3 regions of the Acaryochloris thomasi RCC1774 genome follow, and region 2 is predicted to be linked to each of the others. Evidence: riboswitches for the same ligand, from Rfam matches in the RefSeq annotation. Region 2 holds a riboswitch; each other region holds the start of a gene.
What was found. Region 2 has a riboswitch for cyclic di-GMP ahead of C1752_RS21935 (YHYH protein). Riboswitches for the same ligand answer to the same signal wherever they lie in the genome.

Region 1 (5,780 bases), on a different contig from region 2:
TGGTGATCCCGCCACGCCCTAACGCTCTCTTCGCTAATTTGTTAGCTTATGTGTAGTCGTTACGAATACGTTTAATGATAAAACTGGTTGGGATGAGTGGAAGTTTGCGATCGCAATCTTACTCATTTGATGCTTTGAAGCTAGCGCTCAAGAGAGCAGAGGCCTTAGGGGCTGAAGTGGAGATACTAGACCTGCGAACGCTGAACCTCCCTTTCTGCAAAGGTGAAGATGACTACGCAGGCTATCCAGATGTTGTCAAGCTGAGGCAGGCCGTGCGCCAAGCTGATGGCTTGATTTTAGTGACGCCGGAATATCACGGCGGCGTCAGCGGCGTTTTGAAGAATGCCTTAGACCTACTGAGCTTTGAGCACTTGTCAGGCAAAGTTACCGGAGCCATCAGCGTTCTGGGCGGGCAGGCCAACAGCAATGCGCTCAATCAACTGCGACTGATCACGCGTTGGGTTCATGCCATGATGATTCCAGAGCAGGTCGCCATCGGCCAAGCTTGGCAAGCCTTCGATGCCAGCGGCAATCTCCAGGACCCCAAATTAGCGGAGCGGCTTGATAAATTTGTGGATAGCCTTGTTATCACAACCCAAAAGCTTCGCCCCAGTCAAAATTAGAGTCAAAGCGCGCAGTACTTTTTCTGTGTAAAGAAAACATCCGTGTTTTTACGGTGTGTCTTTCGCCGATATTTAAGAGAATATCCGTATTTTCGCGGTTAATGTCTTTGAAACTAGGGTTTACTATAGATTCATTGGGCTGTCATACCCCCCGCATTAGCCCAGCCAAGTCTCCGAAATGGCAACTTGTTCCGAAAGGGCAAGGCGCAAACCAGCGGGCCTAAAAACCATCTTAGGGGTATGGATGCTGCTGGTTCCGAAGAGACTTTACTTCATTAAGCAAGGGCCTTTACCTTCTGGGTAGGGGCCTTTGTGTTTTAGAACAGAGGTGCCGCAGCGCACGACCGTATAATCCCGGAAGCCGAGAGTCTGGAAAATAGCTGAAAATCCGTATTTTCACGCTTAAAAGCTGAAAATAAAGATTCTAATATGGATTCATCGGGCTGTTATACCCCCCACATTAGCCCAGCCAAGTCTCCGAAATGGCAACTTGTTCCGAAAGGGCAAGGCGCAAACCAGCGGGCCTAAAAACCATCTTAGGGGTATGGATGCTGCTGGTTCCGAAGAGACTTTACTTCATTGAGCAAGGGCCTTTACCTTCTGGGTAGGGGCCTTGCTTGTTTTCGCGGTCGTCTTGATCACCAACCAGCGTTAGAGTTGTGAGGGATAAAAACAGCGATCGATAGGAGGCAGCGCAGGTTTGTGACACCCGCAGAATTTTTGCTGCTACTCATTTCAATTGCGTTCAGTGGCGCAGGGCAGTTTTTCCTAAAGTCAGGTGCCCTGCAGCTCGGCAAAGTCACAGGTACCAACCTGCTGAGTCACGTGCTCAGCATTGCGACGACGCCCGCTTTGTTGGTGGGACTGGCCTGCTATGCGTTCGGTGCCATTAGCTATATCATGCTCTTGACCCGCGTCAGTCTTAGCGTTGCTGGTCCTGCTGCCTCGCTGATTTATCTCGTCTCAGTTTTGTTGGGCTACTTTGCTTTTCAAGAAGCCATTTCCCTGAGCCGCTTAGTAGGGCTAGGCTGCATCGTTTGTGGCGTCATTCTGATTGCGTGGCAGCGGTAGTCTCGTGTTGTAAATGTATGCAGTCTCAAAGTAGATATGTGATCATAGAATCAAATGTCTCGCGTCAATGTCCACGTATTGCAACGAAAGCCTGTATTCACAGTTGTTGTCTTTATGGAGTGCCAGGTCAGTGATCACCTCTAAACTATTTCCCTTCGCTATTTTTTGTGTGTTTGCGGGTATTGCCTGTCCTACGCAAGCTCAGTCTTTGGACCCCGTTGAACAAACTTTAGTTGAGCAGGGTATTAGAGACGTCCTGTCTTCTCCTGGCGGCCTCTTGACGGTCCCTAATTCTGCAGGCGCAAATAGGCCGCAAAGTGCGCCTCCTACAAAAGCCGCTGAGTACGAATATGACGCAGAAAAAACAGCCAAGGGTTGTGGTGAGCAGCAGAACGACGAACTCACCTTTTCCAGTCAGGGAGAATATGGGCCTGAAGATATCGGTAGTACCGCTAGCCAGTCCTTTGAATCCTCTGATTGTTGAGTCTGAATGAGCACTCCACCGATTCAATGGTATCCCGGCCACATTGCTAAAGCTGAAAAGGCACTCGTGGAGCAGCTCAAGCGGGTTGATGTTGTCTTAGAAGTGCGAGACTGTCGCATTCCCCTCGCCAGCCGTCATCCCCAAATTGCCCAGTGGATTGGCGAGAAAGCCCATATTCTCGTGATGAATCGCGTTGATCTGATTCCTGTGAGTGCGGTGGATCGATGGCGAGAGTATCTCAAAGCCCAGGAGCTGACGCCTTATTTTACCGATGCGCAACATGGTAAAGGCATCGCGGCGGTTGCCAAAGTCGCTCAAGCTTCAGGGACTCAGGTCAATCAGCGCCGCCAAAAGCGAGGAATGCGCCCTCGAGCCGTGAGAGCGGTTGTTGTGGGATTCCCTAACGTGGGCAAATCTGCCCTGATCAATCGTTTGCTGAAGCGGCGCGTGGTTCCCAGTGCGCCTCGCCCCGGCGTCACGCGGCAGCTACGGTGGATTCGCCTGTCTGACCAGCTAGAAATCTTAGATACACCCGGCGTTCTGCCGCCGCTCTTAGAAGATCAAGATGCGGCCTATAAGCTGGCGATCTGCGACGATATCGGCACTGCTGCCTACGATAATCAATTGGTTGCCGCCACGTTCATTGAACACCTCCAGCGGCTTCAACTGCAGAGTATCCCAGGATTTTGTTTGCAAAACCCGCTCCAGTCCCGCTATCAGCTAGAGCCTCAAGCGACCGGTGAAGAATATTTAGAAGCTCTAGCGAACAAACAGCATCAAGGCGATATTGAACGAACCGCGCATCAGATTCTGACAGACTTTCGTAAAGGAAGGCTAGGCACGCTGCCCTTAGAAGCACCACCATAGCCCTGTCTTTTTACTAAGAATCATCGCCAAGCGTCACCTGACCCCTTAAACTGAAAAACTGTTGACCTTTAGTCGAGCTGACTTAAATTCACTGTGCGAAAAATTGCGATCGCTGGCAACTGGAAAATGCATAAAACCCAGGCCGATACCCTGGAGTTTTTGCAGACCTTTCTACCTCTGCTTGAGGCCACCCCTGAGGATCGAAGCGTCATTCTCTGTGTGCCCTTTACTGACCTAGGAACGCTTTCTCAGAACCTGCACGGTAGCCGAGTACAGGTAGGTGCCCAGAATATGCATTGGGAATCTGAAGGGGCCTATACCGGTGAAATTTCTGGCTCAATGCTGACTGAACTGAGCGTCCGTTACGTCATTATTGGTCATAGCGAACGTCGGCAGTACTTTGGTGAAACGGATGAGACGGTCAACCTACGCCTTAAAGCTGCTCAGAAGCATAAGCTCACGCCCATTCTCTGTGTCGGTGAGTCCAAGCAACAGCGAGATCAGGGTGAAACAGAAGCACATATTCTCAGTCAGCTCAAGCATGGGTTGGATGGCGTTGATCAAAACAACCTAATCATTGCCTATGAGCCGATCTGGTCCATCGGTACTGGGGACGTTTGTGCATCAGACGAAGCAAACCGAGTCATTGGTCTGATTCGCTCTCAATTGACGAATAAAGATGTCACCATTCAGTATGGTGGCTCCGTTAAACCGGGCAATGTGGACGAAATAATGGCCCAGCCCGAGATTGACGGAGCGTTAGTCGGCGGTGGTAGCTTGACCGGCGATAGTTTCGCCAGAATTGTTAATCACCAGTAGTCTGCTGATCGATCCTGGTTAAGAAGGCTGGTTAAGAAGGATCCATCTGTAGTCCCTGCAGAACGGCAGGTAACTGCTTATTATTCTGCTGCCAAAGCGCTTCCTTAAGCAAAATTCGATGCTTTTTGAGGCGGGTCAAACGGCCTTCTTGCTCAAATTGCTTCAGTAGACGGGTGGCCGTTACGCGTGTGATGCCTGTGATGTCAGCGAGAAGCTGGTGAGTGAGCCGTAAATCTAGCATTTTTCCCTGTTCGACATCGCGGCCGAAGCGGGCAGCTAGCCACTGCAAAAATTTCAAAAGCCTTAAGGGCGCGCGCTTATAGCCAATAATACTGAGGAATTCTTCCATGCAGCGAATCTGGAAGTACATGGCGTCTTGAACATTGTTTTGGGTTGGCGATACTGCCTGAACTTCTACTGCCGTTAAGCATTCCATCTGGAAGGGCTTAATTTGAGAGAGGGGGCGTCCGACGATATCGCCGTCACCCCACACGCCTAGCGTGATTAGGTCACCTTCATCATTCCAGGTGAGTGTGCGGACAAAGCCCTCGTCAATGCGCCATAGATTTTCAGCAGATGGCGGCAAAATGTCTCCTTGCTTGAAGGCAAGATCATGATTGAGGCTGGAAGATACTGGCATAAGGCAAAACCCTTCTTGAGAGTGATGCTGAGGTGTGCATTGTTTCACAACTGAGCGTCACATGTTCCTAACTAGCTTTGTGCACGTTTTCCTCAATGAGATCGGTACAGATTCGAGAAGGTCCTTGTAGAATCAACCTCGAGAGAGAATAACTGCTCAATATCTCAAGAGACTACTCCGCATAGATGAAGATGTAGTGAAAGTGGTTGACAATGTGCCGTAAGCTCTTGGTGAAAAAGATTTATGGTGGGACGGGCAGCCAAAAATACCGATAGCCGTGGGAGGTCGATGACGCCACAACTATCGGTATTTTAAGAGTGAGAAAACTTGCGGTGCTTTCTTCTGGTCTGGTGTTAGACGGTGGCGAAGTAATCTTTTGATTTGACGGGATCGGGGTTCATCGTTTGCGCCCCTGGGGTCCACCCTGCAGGACAGACTTCGTCAGGATTGGCTTGGACGTGCTGAATGGCCTGTAAAATGCGGAGAGTTTCGTCTACGCTGCGCCCAAATGCAAGATTGTTGACGGTTGCGTATTGAATGACACCGTCTTTGTCGATGATGAACAAGCCTCTGAGGGCAACACCGGCTTCAGGTTCCAGAACGTTATAGGCCGTGCTGATTTCTTTTTTGATGTCAGAAATGAGGGGATAGTTGAGGTCACCGACGCCACCAGATTTGCGATCGGTTTGAATCCAGGCTAGATGAGAGAACTCACTGTCAACGGAAATTCCGAGCACTTCTGTGTTCAGGGACTTAAATTCTTCGTAGCGATCGCTGAACGCGGTGATCTCTGTGGGGCAAACAAAAGTGAAGTCTAAGGGATAGAAAAAGACAACAACATACTTGTTGCCACGGTAGCTCGACAGCTTAACATCTTGAAACTCCTGGTCGTATACTGCCGTGGCGGTAAAGTCAGGGGCGGTCTGACCGACCCGTAGGCACCCATTGTCTTCAGTCATAAATCAGTTACTCCTTACAGGATGGAATAGATCTGCGCTCACCACACCTCAGTCACAGAGATGGAGCCAAACGCTGAAACCATCATACTGTTAATAAACGGTTACATTACGCCTGAGTTGTGCTGAGACGTAATGCTAGGTCAAATACCGCTGTTTGAAGGAGCGTTTCTAGCTAGAGATTTCAGATAAGAGGGGCTTGAAGAGCCAGTTGAGGCCGACCTTGAGCTGATGCTCTAGGGTTGGCATGCGATAGAGATAGATCAGTCGCCTAGCAACGTAGGCGAGGGGGCCATCTAGCTGGAGGCCAAAACCAGATA
Region 2 (5,780 bases):
CTCGACCCAGGTCGCTAGTAGTCTTGCATAGGGCCGTAGTTGGGCCAATTGATTCTCCACCCAGGTTAAATCAAAGACGGCTGCATAGATTTCATTTTTGACCTGGAGCTGCCCATAAGACCGAATGACTAAACCTGACAGCACTAATTCAACTTGATCACGACTGTCATCACTGGGAACAGTCTTGCCTTGACGAATCTGCTGATACAGTCCCAAACGACGCCCCACGGCTCCTTGGTCCATCAACACTCGATTGCGGATTGTTCGCAGATGTTCTGGCTCATCCTGCGATTCCCATTCTGAGATGATGTGTTGCTGAACGATTTGCTCGACCCAGTAGCTCTCTGTTCCTGGCGGGATGGATAAGCCACCGCTTACTGCATCTTGGCTAGACTGAATCACGAGCTGACAGAGCTTTTGCGTTAAGAATGGCTGTCCGTTGGTCCAGTGAAGGACGGCTTTGAGGATTTCAGAGTTGCTGCCCTTATAGAGCGGTAGGGTCTGAGCTAGGGTTTGAGACTGCTCTAGGGTAAAGCCGCTTAGGTGAATGGAGGTGCCGATATTGAAGGGGGTGCGGTTGCGATCGCAAATCAAATCCGAGGGCGTAGCCACCCCAAAAATCGCAAAATTAATCCGCTCATAGCTGGGATCAATCGCTCGCTGGTTATAGCAAAAGCGGATCAGGGCAAAAAAGTCATCGACCGAAAACGGCAGGCTCAGAATGCTGTCAATTTCATCAATGAAAATCACCAGGTTCTGATCAGGAAACTGAGGCAGCAGAACATCTCCAATGAAGCGACTGAAGCGCTGGAGTAGTGAAATATCTGCTTCTTCTTGCCACCAGCTTTGGAAATCAAAAACTTTGCGGAGCTTAAAACTGCGGCAGAGATCTTTAATGATGCCCTTGTACCACTGCAGCGGAGAGATATTTTCGCTCCCCAGATTCGTCATGTCGATCACGGCGCATCGGTAGCCCTGCTGCTGCAGCCGATGTCGGGTGTTCACCAACAGCGATGATTTGCCCATCTGGCGAGCATTAAGAACGTAGCAGAATGAATTCTGCCGTAGCGCTTCGTATAAATCTTCATCCGCCTGTCGTGCGATATAGCTGGGTGCGTTGGCCGTCAGGCTACCGCCAATTTGATAGCGCATGGCCTATCCTGAGGAGGAGTGAGTGTAGATGCGGTCTCGCCCTTCCTTTTTAGCTCGATAGAGTGCCTTATCTGCAGCCTGAATCAGCTTTTCAGGGCTACCCTCCGATCCAGGAACAACGCTGATAACGCCAATACTGACCGTCACAATGCCCGCCTCAAGGCTAGAGGTTTCGTGGGCAATCTCAAGCAATCCTAGCTGAATCCGAATTTCCTCGGCGAGTCTGGCTGAGGTTTGAGCATTTGTGAGGGGTAGAACCACGGCGAACTCTTCACCACCGTAGCGAGCGACCAAATCAGAAGAGCGTTTGGCACAGCGCTGGAGAACTTGAGCTACCTGCTGCAGGCACTGATCCCCTGCTGGATGGCCGTAGGTATCGTTGTATTGCTTGAAGTGATCAACATCTAGTAAAAGTAGACCCAGTGGAGCCTTGATCTCCGTCAGATTCTTCCACTGAGAATCAAGATAATCATCAAAAGAACGACGATTTGCAATCTGTGTGAGACCGTCTAGGTTCACTAATGCTCTGAGATGAATATTCTCTTGCTCAAGCTGCTCAAGCCGAATCCGCCACTCATCGACTGGACCTAACTTTTGCTGTGCAAAGTACAGGCGGTAAAGCTCACATGAAATGATGCATCGGTTCCCTCTCAGAAGTACAAGCCCTAGACGATTAAGCTTGTGGGCCAAGATTGTCTCAAGCTCCACGCTATCGATAGAAGTGACGACTTTTTTGAAAGCTTGCGCTAGAGCCGGCTGTTGCTGCAGCGTTTTTAGCAGCCCTCTCAGATGCTGATTATAAATCCCCCCCTGAGTAGGAGCCTCTTCCAACACCTTTGCTAAGGTCATATTTTGTTGGCTGATGTGGTACATTGCTAGCCTCACCAGATACGGATGGCCGCTAACCATCTCCATGAGCGGTCGAGCCAGATTTTGGTCCCAATCGAGTCCGTGGCGATGCGCCAAAGTCTGAATATCTTTTAAGGAGAACGGCGATAGCTGCAGCGGTAGCCCAACGTTAAACGGAGACTGATGCACCTGCAGAGGCACATAGACATCTGTGGCATGGAGGACAATCAGCCGTAATTTCTGAAATGCTTCAGCCTGTTTACCCTGTTCATGCCAGAACCGCAGCATGGGCAAAAATTCTTGCGCAATTTTAGGGTGCTCGAAGATCTGCTCGACATGACTGAGAGCCAAAACGATCTCACTCTCAATGGCTTCCAGTAAATACTCTTCAAAATAGAGCGTGCAGCTTAGCTTAGCCCCAATCTCTGGATCCCAGTACTGATCGAGACAGGCTGCTTGCTTCAACTGCCGTGCTACATTCGCACAAAACCAGCGGAGAAATTTATCTAAGCTTGTGTAAACGGATTGCTCTGCCGTCTGAAAGTTGACCCTGACCGTCTGGTAATCCTGAACCTTGGCATAGGCCATTAATCGCAATAGAAGCGAGCGTTTCCCCATTCCTTGAGGAGCCTGGATGCGGATCAAACTACCGGGTTGGTCAAGCTCTTGATAGGCTAGCTGCTCAATATTAGAACGCTTGATATAAAGCGATGAACTGAGTGGAACGGCCCCTCCGGGGAACTCAATCTTTGGTAACCGCCCTCCAGAGAAAGATTGTCTCGCCCTATCCATCGCAGAAAGGTCCATACCTAAGTTCTTAAATTGCTCGGGCGGCTGACATCTTGAATAAGCTTTAGTAATCGCCTGTTCCATTACGTCTGTGATGGCTCTCTGATAGCTAGACAACTAGAGGAAACGTTCAGGGTGAGTACGGTTGACAGTTGCCCCTAGTATTCCCAACTTCGCTAAGGAACTCAATTTATCTCCACGTCATTGGCTAGTGAGGGGGATGATGCCGATGCGGGGAACCGTGAGGTGGCGAAAACGGATGATGATGCCCAGAAGGCGGAAAGGGCGGTCGCCGCCCGCCTGCTGATGGCCGATGATTCTGATCTAAGCGTTGTTGGGGCTGTTGCTTTATGTGGGCCGCAGGACGTGACTTTGGACGGGATGGAAACTGTCTCAGTCCAGCAGATTTTTGATGTCTAAAGCTGATATCAGGAGTGCCGCGAAAACAACGGGGAATGAAAGGAAACGTCGTCGTGATGAAGTAGTGATAGATCCCCTGTGGATACTCAGGGGTTTTTCCCTGACGTCCATTACACTGATCGAGATTGCCTAGCCCAGCTATAAATTCGTGGTCCTGAACAAAGGTGCCATCATAGCGTCCTCCTGGGCCACTGGGGCGTTGTCCTTGCTTAACTCGGTAGCTTGAGACTGCTGCAGTGTTTCCAGATGAAGCGTAGATAGGAAAGCCATCTGCAGCATACCCGATGAAGATGATGGGCTGATCGCGACCTTGCTGCTGGATAAGACCTAGCGGCAAGCCGTGGTAATGATAAGCACCCGTTGGCTGAACGTGAGCATGGCTTTGATCAATCCCAAGATTAATGCGGCCTGATAGGGCTTCATAGCGCCATTCTGCTTTATTCTGTGCACTAAAAGCATGGCTGGGTCCCTGAGATGTCCAAACCTCTGCTGTTCCTGGATCCAAAGGAATACCATTGAGTGCGACACCAAACAGGCTCCCACGCAGTGCCGTTATTTGGGTTGCTAATTTGGGGGTTGTCGGTACTCGAAATCGATAGGTTTGCGGCGAGATGCTATTGGGATTGCCAGGATTGGGAAATGAACCATGGGTATGATCTGGAATGCCGTTAGCGTATATGTAGCGGCTGTCCCCTTCCAGTTGGATTCTGACCTGATTCGTATTGACAGAAGCCTGACTCAGTTTTTGCGTTGAATACTTGTGATTGTGAGAAGTTGTGTCACCGTAGGTTTCTCCGCTAGTGGAAAAAGTAAGAATAACCGACAGCAGTAATCGACCCGATTGCCGACCGATGCTCACGAGACACTCCTGGCTAACGTGCATAGGGATTTTCTTCTCTTGGGGGTGCTTTTAGAGTGCCCCCAAGAGAAGAAAAACTTCGAGATGTTTCTGTCTTTTCTGCTGCTCTAAACTATATAGAAGACTCAACTGACCTGTTCACAAGAAGTAGGCTTTCAATCCAGACAGCTACGCTACAGCACTCAACTCGGGGTCAGGATAGCATCGGAAGCTCCCAACGAAAAGGCTTTTGGATTAAATGCTGAATGATGACCCACTTGAGAGTTAAGGGTAACCACTCTTCGTCTGAGAAAAATTTTGTAAAGGCCCTTCGGCACTAGCAGCCACCATACTGTAAAGCTTAGGCCTGCTAATTTGTGTCTTGCCCTTTCGATGCAAGGTACCCTTTCGAGAGCCAGCTACAGGGCGACTTAGGGGGGATCAGTGCCGAGTAGGCGTCCATCCTAGCCTCGGAGAAATGGATCGTCAAGGGACTCTGAAATCGATCTGTGAATATATAGAAACAATCGCGGAATTGAAAGGGGTCGAGTGCAACAGTAGAGTATAGGGTGTTGTCTTTTTGCTGTCGCATCTACTCTGCATTTCTTCAGCAAAGCTCAACCTATCTACCGTATTGTTGCTAAAAATCATGTTCCCCAAACATCGTCCCCGCAGGCTCCGCAGTCATCCGCAGCTGCGTCGCATGGTTCAAGAAACCGTCGTCACCACTAGTGACCTGATCTATCCTCTCTTTGCGGTACCAGGGGAAAGCGTTTCCCAAGAAGTGACATCGATGCCGGGAGTCTATCAGCTATCGGTGGACAAGATTGTAGAAGAAGCTAAAGAAGTCTACGACCTTGGCATCCCATCTATAATTCTGTTTGGGATTCCAGATGATAAGGACTCTGAAGCGACAGGGGCGTGGCATGATCACGGCATTGTGCAAAAGGCATCGGCAGCCGTCAAAGAGGCGGTGCCGGATCTGGTGGTGATTGTCGATACCTGTCTGTGCGAGTATACCCAGCACGGTCACTGCGGCTATTTAGAAACAGGCGACTTGACGGGGCGAGTTCTCAACGACCCGACGCTGGAGCTGCTGAAGAAAACGGCAGTGTCTCAAGCTAAGGCTGGGGCCGATATCATCGCTCCTTCGGGCATGATGGACGGGTTTGTGCAAGCGATTCGAGAGGGGCTAGATACCTCTGGATTTGAGGATTTGCCGATTCTTTCCTATGCCGCTAAGTACTCTTCTGCCTACTACGGACCTTTCCGAGATGCGGCGGATTCAGCGCCTCAGTTTGGCGACCGCCGCACCTATCAGATGGATCCGGCTAATTCTAGAGAAGCGATCAAAGAGATCGAGCTAGACCTCCACGAAGGAGCCGACATGCTGATGGTGAAACCTGCCTTGGCCTATATGGATATCATTTGGCAGGTAAAGCAGGCCTGCAATGTGCCGGTGGCGGCCTATAACGTGTCGGGTGAGTATTCGATGGTGAAGGCTGCAGCCCTCAACGGCTGGGTTGACGAAGAACGAGTGGTCATGGAAACGCTGACCAGCTTTAAGCGAGCGGGCGCAGACCTAATCTTGACCTACCACGCTAAAGATGCGGCTCGCTGGCTAGAGTCGCAATAGGTTTTGTGCTCATTGAGTGGGCTGAATCATGCCTTTGCTAGCAGCGATGGAAGTATCCCAGTTGCACTTGGCCCTCATTCCCCAGCCCCTTCTTCC
Region 3 (5,780 bases), on a different contig from region 2:
TCTCGTCGGGGGAATCGAGCAGGTTGATGCGGCTCAGTTCTGACGGATCTGATTTGGACATTTTACGGGTGCCATCAGTTAGACTCATCACTCGTGCCCCAGAGGTTTGAATCAAGGGCTCTGGCACCTTAAGAATGGGATGATCTTCGCTGCCGTACTGAAAATTGACCCGAGCGGCAATATCTCGCGTCAGCTCTAAATGCTGCTTTTGATCTTCTCCCACCGGCACTAAATCAGCCTGGTAGAGCAGAATATCGGCAGCCTGCAGCACCGGGTAGTCTAAAAGTCCAATGCTGACGTTATCGCCTTGCTTGATCGCTTTTTCTTTGAACTGAATCATGCGCTCTAGCCAGTTGAGAGGCGTAAGGCAGTTCAGGAGCCAAGCTAATTCGGCATGGGCTTTAACGTGGGACTGAACAAAAATATGGGTGTGTTTTGAGTCCAAACCACACGACAAATAAAGCGCAGCCAGAGATTCTGTATTAGCAGCCAATACCTTTGGATCATGAGGAACGGTAATGGCGTGTAGATCAGCAATAAAAAAGAAGTTTTCATACTGCTGCTGTTGGTCGACCCAGTTTGCGATCGCACCTAAATAATTGCCTAAATGTGGCGTACCGGTGGGCTGCACCCCAGAAAGAACCCGTTGCTTACTCATGCCATCCCTAAGTTGCTACGTCAATTTTGAGTGATTAAACACACAGGCTATCTAGTGTAAGCCAGCACGGACAAGCCTTTTGAAGTGAGCCAGATATTTGCAATGGCTGCAACGCTCCGCATTTACACCTAAATAATCCTCTATGTCTACAGCGAACTTCAGCATATCCTCGGTTAAATCTTGCTATTTTGGCCGTTATTGTTGGGTTATTGGGCTGTCATACCCCCCGCATATAGCCCATACTAAGTCCCCGAAAGGGCAACTCGTTCCGAAAGGGCAAGGCGCAAACTAGCAGACCTAAAAACCATCTAGGGGTATGGATGCTGCTAGTTCCGAAGGGACTTTACTTACTACAGCAGTGACCTCTGTTCTACGAGCAGGGGTCATTTTGCTTTGTGGGAACTTTTATAAGTCTCTTCAGGCCTGGGACAGCTTTTGTAAAAAAATTATTAATTACCACCCCAAAACTACTGACCTTTGAGGGAAGAGTATGTTACGTTGTCGGCTAGCGGTGTCTTAATTTATCGAATATTTCACAATTCTCGATAGATCGCTTAAGATGTTGTGATATTTAAGTATTGTTGTGGGGGGAGTCTCTGGAGATTGATGGGTTCATGAGCATAATTAAAAAAACTGGTTCTGTTGCGGCATTGCTTGCCTGCCTTTCATACGGGAGCGTGAACTCAGTTTACGCAGCCCAGCTAGACTTCCAAGATCCTTTTCAAGGTGACGCTTCTGCCCAGCCCAGCCAGGCTGACATAGATGCTGACCTTTGCGAAGAAGATTTTTCGCCTGTGGAGTCAGAGCTAAATTCGTTAAATCTTGGTCCTAACCTTGTAGCGAGCGCAGTCGTATCTGACACCCCCCTCCTCATTGCTCAGGGTCCAATTTGCGACCTAGGCGGAGTAGCCCCTGAGGGTGGTGGTGCACTCGGTGCCGGAATTCCATTGCTTCCCGTCTTAGGTGGACTAGCTGGTGCCGGTGGTATCGCAGCGGTGGCGGCGACGGGTGGCGGTGACGGTGACGGTGACGCTCCGGCTCCTCCTACTCCTGCCGTGCCTGAGCCTGCAGAGCTAGCAACGGCTAGCCTATTTGCAACATTGGGTGTTGCTGGCGTTCTTCTACGCCGCAAGAAAAAGTCTGAAGATGTATAGAGCTGCTCTAAGTATGTAGTTCTAGAGATTCTTCAAGGTTCGATAGTATGCCGGTTCCGTTCACGCGGGGCCGGCATATTTGCTTAGAAAATATTATGTCGCCGTTCCGTAAGTCAGAATATTGCGTTTATGCAGGTCATTTGGATATCTGTAGTAGCTCGAATCCTTGAAAAGCTGCCAGGAGAAGAACTGACGACTCTGGATCAAGTCAGTCTACGATGAGCAGATGCTAAGTTCGTAAAATCGGCTAAAATGCTAGAATATCGCAGTGTTGTTGTGGAAAAAGTCCCTGGAGATTGATGGGTTCATGAGCATAATTAAAAAAACTGGTTCTATTACGGCATTGCTTGCCTGCCTATCATATGGAAGCGTGAATTCAGTTTACGCAGCCCAGCTCGACTTCCAAGATCCTTTTCAAGGTGATGCTTCAGACCAGCCCAGTCAGGCTGACATAGACACCGATCTCTGCGAGGAAGGTTCTTCCCCTGCAGAGTCAGAGCTAAACTCTTTAAATCTTGGTCCTAACCTTGTAGCGAGCACAGTCATATCTGACACACCTCTACTCATCGCTCAGGGTCCAATTTGTGACCTAGGCGGAGTAGCCCCTGAGGGTGGTGGTGCACTCGGTGCCGGAATTCCATTGCTTCCCATCTTAGGTGGACTAGCTGGCGCCGGTGGTATCGCAGCAGTGGCGGCGACGGGTGGTGGTGACGGTGACGCTCCGGCTCCCGCTGTACCTGAGCCTGCAGAGCTAGCAACGGCTAGCCTGTTTGCAACATTGGGTGTTGCTGGCGTTCTTCTACGCCGCAAGAAAAAGTCTGAAGATGTATAGAACTGCTCGAAGTACGTAGTTCTAGAGATTCTCTAAGTTCCAATCAAGATGCCGGTTCCATTTATGAGGGACCGGCATTCTTGTTTAAGACGATGTGCAATTTAATAGCTGAAACCCCTGTATTCTCGTTGTCTCTTGTCAAATAGGGTGATCAAGAAAAACGTAGTATCAAGCCTTTCAGAAAAGTCGCACACGGCCTTGTTTAGGCAAATTTTATCTCGTTATCCTGTAAGCGAGACTGCTTTATGTATGAGTGTAATTTAGATGTCCATAGTGAATCACATCCTCGGCAAGCTTCCGGGCGAATACCTAACAGCTCTAGAGCAAGCTGATCTGAAATGGGCAAATCTAAGGCAGGACTCTTCTCCAACGATTCCTCAGGTGGTCGTCCAAAGTCAGGCCCCGCTCAGCACTATAGCCTGGGACATCATTATTTGTGGGGGCACCCTAGGCATTATTATTGGAGCTGCCCTGGCTCAGCGGGGCTGGCGCGTCGCTTTGCTAGAGCGAGGTATTTTGCGCGGGCGCGACCAAGAGTGGAATGCTTCTCGCGCAGAGGTTAGTACATTAGTCGATCTGGGATTGCTCTCACCTGAACAACTTGAAGAGACAATTTCCACCGAATTCAATCCCCTGCGCCTCCGGTTTCATGGGGGTAAAGAGATTTGGGTCCGCGATGTTCTCAACCTGGGCATCAATCCTGTCATTCTTTTGGAATTTTTGAAGCAGCGATTCCTAGCAACCGGCGGCCGCTTGCTGGAGCAGGTGCCTTTCTCAGGTGTCGTCATCCATCCCGATGGCATTGAGGTAAAAAGACAGCAAGGACAGCCACACCTTACCGCACGCCTGCTGCTAGATGTTATGGGACATGGTTCCCCTATTGCAGCCCAAGCCCGCAACGGCCAGAAACCGGACGGCATTTGCCTCGTCGTTGGCACCTGCGCCCAGGGAATGGCCGAGAACCTTACAGGTGACTTACTAGTCTCCAATAGCCCAATTCAAAACCATAGCCAGTATTTTTGGGAAGCCTTCCCAGCCCGTGACGGTCGCACCACATATCTGTTTACCTATGCCGACCTCCAACCTCAACGCCCTAGCCTCAAACAACTCTTTGCAGACTATTTCCAAGAGTTGCCCAGCTATCAAGAGATTGAGCTCTCTCAACTGCAGATTCAGCGAGCCTTATTCGGCATGTTTCCGAGCTATCGCCAGAGCCCCCTAGCGCTGCCTTGGGACCGTCTCCTAGCTCTTGGAGACAGCAGCGGCAACCAGTCTCCCCTAAGCTTTGGAGGCTTTGGGGCCATGATGCGCCACCTCAGTCGCTTAGATGCGGGCATTCATGAAGCACTGACCTGTGACTGCCTCACCCAAAAAGATCTGGCCCAACTACAGCCCTACCAGCCCAATCTCTCATCGACATGGCTCTTTCAGAAATCAATGCGTGCCCCGATTAACAACATCGGAGACCCTAACGCCATTAATCACCTACTTTCTGTTGTATTTGAAGCGATGGAAGATCTAGGGGAGCCTGTTCTTAAACCATTCCTGCAGGATGTCGTTCAATTTGTGCCGCTCTCACAAGCCCTCCTTCAGGTCTCTGTGCGCCACCCTCAGCTCATACCCACGATCTTGGCACAGCTGGGACCTGTAGCGCTAGCACAGTGGCTACCACACTATCTCAGCTTAGGACTCTACAATGAATTAGATCGCTTACAGCCTTTAATTCGCCGCAGATGCAAGACTCTTTCCCCCCGTAAACAGTACCGCTGGCACCGACGCCTTGATCAATGGGCCTACGGAGCTGGGCATGATCATAGGAGCAACACCTAAGCACTTTTACTCGGAAACTTAATTGCGCCGCTTTATAAAATAAATGTTAAATTTGAGTAACGATATGTTAACGGCTGCTGGTCAGCTATGTCTATAAGCTCTATGCAACTTTTGGAACACCCCTGCATTGCTCACAAAGATTTGCGGTCTAGAAGGTCTCAGCTAACACTTTTTTGTGACCTCGACGGCCCGCTAATTGATGTTTCACAGCGTTACTATCAAACCTACCAAACAGCACTTACTCAGCTCCAGGGGCAGTATCGTAATCGAGGCTGTTCACTATTGTTAACGCCCCTCAGTGCTCGCCAGTTTTGGGAAATGAAGCAAGCACGCATTCCAGATATTGAGATTGCACGGCAGTCGGGCCTGCAGAACAAACAAATTGACGATTTCTTGCAGCATGTTAGGGCTATTGTTAATCATCCTCAAGTGTTAGGGCAAGACCGTGTCCAGCCAGGGGTCAGAGAGGCTCTAGCGCGCCTACATCGTTGGGGCGTTCAGCTCGCGGTCGTCACGCTACGTAGTCATGCTCAGGCGATTCAGATTTTGCATCAGTATGATTTGGCGCACTGGTTTAGCCATATTCAAGGAGCACAGGATCATCTCGCAGCCTATGACAACTATGCGGAGCATAAGCAAGCTTTGCTGGCGAAGACGATGAGCCAACCTGAATTTTCGAATCAAAATGAACGCTGGATGATTGGAGACACCGAAGCAGACATCTTGGCAGCTCAAGCCTTGGGCATGTCCTGTATTGCTGTGACCTGTGGCATGCGAAGTCATGATTATTTACAGCAGCTACAGCCCACGTCTATTCACGGTAGCTTTGCGATCGCAACTTCTTTCTTATTAGGTGTTGAAGCAGCGTAGACAGAGCATCCTGATAGTGACGACACATCGTGTTTGCGGACAACTGCCGATACGTAAAGTTCTTGACCTATTACGCGATTGAATAACCGATTGAGGCATCATTAATCGACTGAAGCTGATATTCTGTCAGTCGTAAACGGCTCTGGCCACACTCTACGAATCACGATGATGCAACAATGGTTCCGCAATCTCTTGTTAACGGTCTGCCTAGCCAGCTTTGCTCAGCCGTTGACTCTGGCACAGCAGCGACCGATTGACCAAAAGATTGCTTGCGAGATTCTAGTCGTAGGGGGAGGATTGTCAGGGGTTGCCACCGCCTATGAAGCGCTATTAGCAGGTCGCCAAGTCTGTCTGACAGAGTTGACCGATTGGATCGGCGGTCAGATCTCGGCGCAGGGGACTTCAGCCCTCGACGAGAAGGAAACGCAGAGAGAGC

Region 1: it holds a riboswitch for cyclic di-GMP, as region 2 does, so the genes downstream of both, C1752_RS10620 (DMT family transporter) here and C1752_RS21935 (YHYH protein) in region 2, are expected to answer to the same signal.
Region 3: it holds a riboswitch for cyclic di-GMP, as region 2 does, so the genes downstream of both, C1752_RS14305 (hypothetical protein) here and C1752_RS21935 (YHYH protein) in region 2, are expected to answer to the same signal.

Annotation. Positions count from the first base shown of each region.
Region 1 covers NZ_PQWO01000005.1:236,319-242,098, forward strand. The annotation lists gene C1752_RS10610 (DUF3084 family protein) at 1-22, shown strand, start outside; gene C1752_RS10615 (NADPH-dependent FMN reductase) at 75-623, shown strand; cyclic di-GMP riboswitch class I at 794-884, shown strand; cyclic di-GMP riboswitch class I at 1,098-1,188, shown strand; gene C1752_RS10620 (DMT family transporter) at 1,326-1,694, shown strand; gene C1752_RS10625 (hypothetical protein) at 1,825-2,178, shown strand; gene ylqF (ribosome biogenesis GTPase YlqF) at 2,185-3,045, shown strand; gene tpiA (triose-phosphate isomerase) at 3,139-3,864, shown strand; gene C1752_RS10640 (Crp/Fnr family transcriptional regulator) at 3,896-4,504, opposite strand; gene C1752_RS10645 (peroxiredoxin) at 4,858-5,463, opposite strand; gene C1752_RS10650 (NAD(P)/FAD-dependent oxidoreductase) at 5,632-5,780, opposite strand, start outside.
Region 2 covers NZ_PQWO01000019.1:8,518-14,297, reverse strand. The annotation lists gene C1752_RS21945 (AAA-like domain-containing protein) at 1-1,152, opposite strand, end outside; gene C1752_RS21940 (AAA-like domain-containing protein) at 1,156-2,808, opposite strand; gene C1752_RS21935 (YHYH protein) at 2,999-4,093, opposite strand; cyclic di-GMP riboswitch class I at 4,379-4,463, opposite strand; gene hemB (porphobilinogen synthase) at 4,698-5,684, shown strand.
Region 3 covers NZ_PQWO01000008.1:157,851-163,630, forward strand. The annotation lists gene trpS (tryptophan--tRNA ligase) at 1-658, opposite strand, end outside; cyclic di-GMP riboswitch class I at 906-995, shown strand; gene C1752_RS14305 (hypothetical protein) at 1,336-1,812, shown strand; gene C1752_RS14310 (hypothetical protein) at 2,183-2,644, shown strand; gene C1752_RS14315 (FAD-dependent oxidoreductase) at 2,909-4,474, shown strand; gene C1752_RS14320 (HAD family hydrolase) at 4,577-5,344, shown strand; gene C1752_RS14325 (FAD-dependent oxidoreductase) at 5,510-5,780, shown strand, end outside.